One region of the Paenibacillus sp. P4_A7 genome, then DNA from elsewhere that is predicted to be linked to it. Evidence: predicted binding sites of a transcription regulator. Region 1 holds the regulator's gene; the other holds the start of a gene.
The links. The regulator LexA, encoded in region 1, represses DNA repair genes until DNA is damaged. The targets are predictions, from matches to a motif close to CGAACATATGTTCG.
Positions count from the first base shown of each region.

Region 2: the regulator LexA is predicted to act here: its motif matches at 1,954-1,967, upstream of recA (recombinase RecA).

Region 1 covers NZ_JBFUHJ010000155.1:7,659-11,092, forward strand. The annotation lists gene AC1DWN_RS18185 (hypothetical protein) at 83-310, opposite strand; gene AC1DWN_RS18190 (hypothetical protein) at 874-1,095, shown strand; gene lexA (transcriptional repressor LexA) at 1,192-1,812, opposite strand; gene yneA (cell division suppressor protein YneA) at 2,048-2,344, shown strand; gene AC1DWN_RS18205 (ABC transporter ATP-binding protein) at 2,606-3,319, shown strand; partial or broken gene AC1DWN_RS18210 (ABC transporter permease) at 3,316-3,434, shown strand, end outside.
Region 2 covers NZ_JBFUHJ010000139.1:948-4,381, forward strand. The annotation lists gene AC1DWN_RS17265 (regulatory protein RecX) at 53-751, opposite strand; gene recA (recombinase RecA) at 834-1,883, opposite strand; gene AC1DWN_RS17275 (competence/damage-inducible protein A) at 2,126-3,373, opposite strand.

The DNA of each region.
Region 1 (3,434 bases):
AGCTTCATGTTTGGGTGTTTGTTCAGTAGAGACATTTGACTAGATTGGATGAATCCCCTTTAGAAAAAGTGGAACTCATTATTTAATATCTGCCTGATGATGAGCTGCCATCATTGCGGATGACTACATAAATGATTATTCCTAAAATAGGGAAGAACAAGATAGCTAATAAAACAATAATCGCGAATTCTTGACTTCGCCCTTTACTTAATGCATCACGGTAAGCCCATATGCATGAAACGATATGCAGGATGAACAGAAATAATGCGATAAAAGGATAGATGATTCCAAATAAACTGAAATATTCCACATAATCACCTCACATCTTGATTGTGATGTTAATACGTTCTAAATCGGAAAAAGTAACGATATTATCCATATATGGAGTAGTTAGTAAATAATGACTACCCATAATACTAATCATATGTTCTAATACTACAAACACAAAACAGACCCATTGGATGGGCCTTTTTTGTGTTTGTAATCAAAATTTTACGTCTTGGACTAATGGACGATATATCTTGAATGATTAATTAGTAGCCTCCGCCAAAGACGCCACAGCTACAAGCYATAATGACCAATAAAATAAATAGCACCAGAATAGTACCAGTGTTTGTAAAAGCTCCACCTACACTAGACATTTTTCATTCCACCTCCTTTTTATTGAGTACATTGTAATTTATGCAGGTGTTCCTTCTAGTGATTGGATTGTTGTTACATAGATATATAAACACTGACAATAGCATAGGGATAACAAAGCAGAGAATATATATGGACTTGCAATAAGAACGATTTTTTGAAATAATAAGAACAAGTGTTCCTATTGGCGTGAAAATTTTATCTTAAGGTTGATGTGAATGGAGTTGAATATATATGCTTCGAGATCGAGAGCGAAAGTTGTTGCGAATACTATGGAATTTAAATCAAATGGAGTGGGCTAAAAATGACTTTACAATTGTTTGTCGGTTAACCGGATGGTCAAGTAAAGAAATAGAGGTGCTGCTTGAACATTTAATAGATGACAAGTATATCGAGAGAGATGTGGGCAATCATTTTATTCGAGTGATTGAAGGATGGGATCGTTCGAAGGAATAGGGCAGAATAGAAAATCATTATAAAAAAAGACTAAATCCTGTTTGCTAGCGCAAGGATTCAGTCTTTTCATTATGTACATTTGATCTAAATAGCTAATTAATGAAAATCACGGAATAGTCCAATGACTTTGCCTAAAATCGTTACGTTCTGGAGTCGAATAGGCTCCATGGAGGAATTTTCTGGTTGTAAACGAAAGTGATCTTTCTCTTTGTAGAAGGTTTTGACAGTCGCTTCATCATCTTCATTCATAGCAACAACGATATCTCCGTTATTAGCGGTCGGTTGTTGACGAACGATAACATAATCTCCGTTGTGAATGCCAGCCTCGATCATACTCTCTCCCATTACGCTCAATATAAAAACGCTGCTATCGCCTACGAAATGCGATGGAAGAGGGAAGTACTCCTCGATATTTTCAGTTGCTGTAATCGGTATACCAGCTGTTACTTTACCGACAATCGGTACTTTGGATACTGCGAGAGGGATAATTCCATCTACACCTTCATTGTCTAAAATTTCAATAGCACGAGGCTTAGTCGGATCTCGACGAATAAGCCCTTTCTTCTCCAACCTGTCCAAATGTCCATGGACGGTTGAGCTGGATAATAATCCAACAGCTTCTCCGATTTCTCGGACGGACGGCGGGTAGCCTTTCTCCCGAACTTCATTCTTAATAAATTCAAGAATCGAATGTTGTCGGTTGGAAATCTTCGACACTGCGATCACTCCAATAGTAGGTTTGTTGTAGGAAATTATAACACAGAACCGGAGTTCGTACAAACATAAGTTCTTAAGTACAGAAGTTCGTATTTTTTTGTTGACTACAAACATTTGTTCGTGTATTCTAAAAACAGAACAAACGTTTGGGGTGCTGATAATGATAACAAGTCCAAGTTTTTACAGAACAATACACACACAACAAGAGAGTAACCTAACCACAATGAGGCGTCGTTTGCTGACAGTTATGCAACGGCATGTCGTGAAGATAGTAGTAAGTATCGCGTTATTCGTTCTACTGTTTACTAGCTTTTTGCTTATGGGTACAAACGCATCGGGGAATGAGATTTCAGCTGTTTCGATGGGTGAACAACTGGTGACTGTGAATGCAGGAGACACACTTTGGGGAATAGCTAAACGCTTTAACGATGGCAGTGAAGATACTAGATATATTATCTACTTAATTAAGGATCGTAATAAACTGCAAAATGCAGATATCAAGCCTGGTCAGAAGCTCATTATTCCCAATTAATCCTTTACTCTTTTTACATAATAATAGGAACAAATCTAATCGATAAGCTTTCCGAACTTGCAGAATGAGTGACTTCTGCAAGTTCGGAAAGTTTTTTTGTTTGAAGTGAAGGGGAAGATCACTTTCATATCGTCTATTAATAGGGACGTTATTGAACGGAGGTTATTTATAGAGTATGAAATAGGCTCGAAGAGTTGGTTATAACTAGCATTTATATTAAAATAGATTAGATTGTCATTTTTTGTAGAAGGAGAACCCTATATGTTACGTGTTGAAGGCTTATCCCATTCTTTTCAAACGGGGAATGAAACGACGCCTGTACTCCAGCAGATCAGCTTTACTGTGGGTAAGGGAGAGATGATCGCTTTGCTAGGGAGCTCTGGCTCAGGCAAGTCCACCTTACTGAATTTAATGGCAGGCTTGATGAAGCCGACAGAAGGTAGTATTTATATTGCGGATCATAATATTGTATCGATGAATGAGAACCAGTTAGCTGAATTTAGGCGCAAGCATATTGGGTTTATTTTTCAAGCGTATGAATTGGTTGCTCATCTTACCGTACGAGAAAATGTTGAGCTTCCGCTTGTGTTTCAGTCCATTCATCCATCTGTTCGCAAACAAAAAGCGCTCGATTTATTGAAGCAGGTCGGTATTCCAGAGAAGGCAGAATTGTTCCCGTCCCAGCTCTCAGGTGGTCAGCAGCAGCGTGTCAGTATAGCACGTTCACTTATAACAGAGCCTTCTGTCATATTCGCGGATGAACCAACTGGAAACTTGGATACGAAGACCGAGGAAGAAATTATAGCGATATTGAAACATTTGAACCAGACAATGAAGACGACTTTTATTATTGTTACGCATGAGCGAGAGGTAGCCATCCAGACTCAGAAAATCATTACATTGCGTGATGGCTTTCTAGTTACGGAGCAGGAAGCAGCTTCCGAACCAAAGCTTGCGGAAGGGAGCTTACATTGAGAATTAGTGATATTACGCGTTTATCTTGGGATCAAGTGAAACGACGAAAAGTGGTCACAGCACTTTGTGCGGCAGGCATATCGATAGGCTGTGCAGCTATCATCGTTGCCATGAG
Region 2 (3,434 bases), on a different contig from region 1:
AAAATTGATTCATGATAGAAAGAATACAACTTCATTTTATCTTTTCGTAAAATCAATTGTCAAGCAAAAGCCCATCATCTTCGTCGAACATCTCTATTTCTTCATTTATATCAATCGAATTAACCGCTTCTTTTACGATATCACCAGGGTAACCTCTACGTAATAAATAGCCCATCAGCTTACGTTTTCGGTCTTTTTGCTCTCCTTTTAGAGAGCGCCACTTTTTCTCGGCTGCTACTTTTGCTGAAGCTAGCTCTGATTCTTGATCGAGTGAATTTACAACCTCTGCGGCCGTATCCCTAGAAATACCACGCTGTTGAAGTTCTTGTTTGATCCATCGACGACCCTTCAGCCCATTTCGAAGTCGTTGTGCCGCAAATTGTTTGGCATAAGCATCATCATCAATAATGTGTTCACTTTCCAATCGATCTAGTGCATAGATAATATTATTTTCTTCAAACTCTTTGCGCATCAAATACTGCTCTAATTGCTTACGTGTTCTAGGCTTCGCTCCAAGATAATAGACAGCTAGTGCATATGCGCGGTACTGTTCGTCCTCTTTGCGTATATTTTCAACTTCTAAAGTTGTTAGCTGCTGCCCCTTCATTAACCGAAAACGAATTAATATATCTTCATGAACAAACAGTAAAGGCTCTTCCGCTTCGCAGAAGATGTGATACCGTCTACGTTCCTTTTTGTCTTGTTTGACTGACATAATCGTAAAGCTCGCATCGTGTTCATCATTCARCACTGGTGTGGCCCCCTATCTAAACAAAACATCGCCTCCCTGACGGGACGGCGATGCAGGTACATCTATCATGTTTTACTATGGCTTAATCCAGATCTTCGAATTCTTCTTCGTCTGCATCTTTGGAGAAATCAGCTGGCGTTGCCGTAGCTGCCAAATTACTTGCTTCACGAATTTGCGATTCGATGATCGCGGCTGTGTCTTTATGGTCCTTCAAAAATTGCTTCGCATTTTCGCGTCCTTGTCCAAGTCGTTCGCCGTTATAAGAAAACCATGCGCCGCTCTTCTGAACAATTTCCATCTCCACACCGATATCAACAAGGCTTCCTTCTCTAGAAATACCTTCACCATACATAATATCGATCTCAGCTTGCTTAAATGGCGGAGCTACCTTATTCTTTACAACTTTAATACGTGTCCGGTTACCAACCATGTCATTGCCTTGTTTGATTGTTTCAATACGACGCACATCAAGTCGAATACTGGAGTAGAACTTAAGCGCACGACCGCCTGGCGTTGTCTCCGGGTTACCGAACATAACGCCGATTTTCTCACGCAATTGGTTAATAAAGATAGCAATCGTCTTCGATTTGCTAATTGCTCCCGAAAGCTTCCGCAAAGCTTGTGACATCAAACGTGCTTGAAGACCGACATGAGAATCTCCCATATCTCCTTCAATTTCTGCTTTAGGAACTAGTGCTGCAACGGAATCGACAACAATAATGTCAACCGCTCCGCTTCGAACGAGCGCCTCAGCAATTTCCAATGCTTGTTCGCCTGTATCAGGCTGTGAAAGCAGCAGTTCATCAATATTAACCCCAAGCTTACTTGCATATAGAGGGTCTAGCGCATGCTCAGCATCTATGAAAGCTGCTGTTCCCCCAGCCTTTTGAACCTCTGCGATCGCATGAAGAGCAACAGTCGTTTTACCTGATGATTCAGGTCCATAAACTTCAATTACACGTCCACGTGGCAATCCGCCTATTCCCAATGCGATATCTAGAGCAAGTGAACCGCTAGGCACGGTTTCTACTTGCATGTGTGTGGATTCACCCAATTTCATAATAGAGCCTTTACCAAACTGCTTCTCAATTTGGCGCATAGCCATTTCCAACGCAGCGCGACGATCCGACATCGATCCCACATCCTTCACTATTTATAATTTTATGATACCTTTTTTCGGACAGGTTGCCAAGCATTTTTTTCGAACATACATTCGTCTTTTTCGTGACACCTCCAAATTTAGACATAAAAAAAACCGCAGCGAAGTAATCTTCGCCACGGTTCTTCCGTAATTATCTTCTATTATAACATCCAATCAGCGATTGACAATTACTTTTTACATAATCATACAAAATAGCTTTTATCGCTAGAAATCTAAACCTGCAATGAACGCCACAATTGATAAAATGCGGATTTAACTGCTCGTAGTCGTATAATCGTTCTATTCCCGCTCAAATTCATCGTATGCACTAATGTTGGCTTGCCGCGCTCTGCTATTGCGAAGTAAACAAGCCCAACAGGCTTTCCTTCTGATTCTGATGGACCTGCAACACCTGTTAAAGATACCCCGAAATCAGCATCTGACAGTTCTCTAACGCGCTCCGCCATTAATGCTGCTGTAGAATCGCTAATCGCACCCGGCGCACCTTCTCCTTCAAGCTGAGACATCGGAATACCAAGAAGATGATGCTTCATGGTATTCGTGTAGGTTACAACCCCTCCTACATACTCCCCACTGCTCCCAGGAACGTTTGTAATGAGTTCGGCCAGCAATCCACCACTGATGCTTTCCGCGCTTGCAAGCTTACGGCTTGAACGTCTTAGAAGATGAACCACTTCTTCTTCTATTGGAATATCCTTTTCCGCATAGAGGTACTCACCAACAAGCCGTTTTATTTTTTCTACCGTTTGATCCATTTTCTGATCTGCTTCCACAAGCGAACTCCCTTTGGTAGAAACACGGATAGTCACTTCGCCTTCCTTCGCATAAGGAGCTATCGTTGGATCTGACTGTCCTTCAATTAGTTCAAGCAGCTTAGCTTCAAGATTAGACTCACCAATACCTGCGAATTTCAACGAACGAGAGTACAGAGCCTTTACATCGCCAAGCATTGATCTAAGCCATAGCTCGCCCGCGCCTTCCATCATCGGCTTCATTTCCTTCGGCGGTCCAGGCAGAAGCATGTATAAAGTGCCATCTACGGCTATCCCATTGCCGACAGCGAGCCCTGCCGTATTTTCAAGCGCGTCACTGCCCTCGATCATTAATGCCTGCCGCCTATTGCTTTCTACCATATGTATACCCCGTGAGCTGAATAGATGCTCAATTGCATCCATGGATGGTTCATGAAGAATGAGCCCTCGGTTTAAGTAAGCAGCAAGTACATCTTTCGTAATATCATCCTGTGTGGGCCCAAGTCCGCCAGTGAAAATCAGCAGATCAGCACGACTTCTGCCAATTTCAATCGCTTGCTTTAATCGATCTGCATTATCACCAACGACAGTCTGAAAATATACATCCACACCTAATCCCGCTAACCTTTGCGATATAAACTGTGCATTCGTATTTACAATTTGACCAAGCAATAACTCCGTACCTACTGCGATAATTTCTGCTTTCATCATTCATTCCCCATTTCATACAAATTCAAAAGGCTGCCTTGCTTACAGACAAAAGCACCCT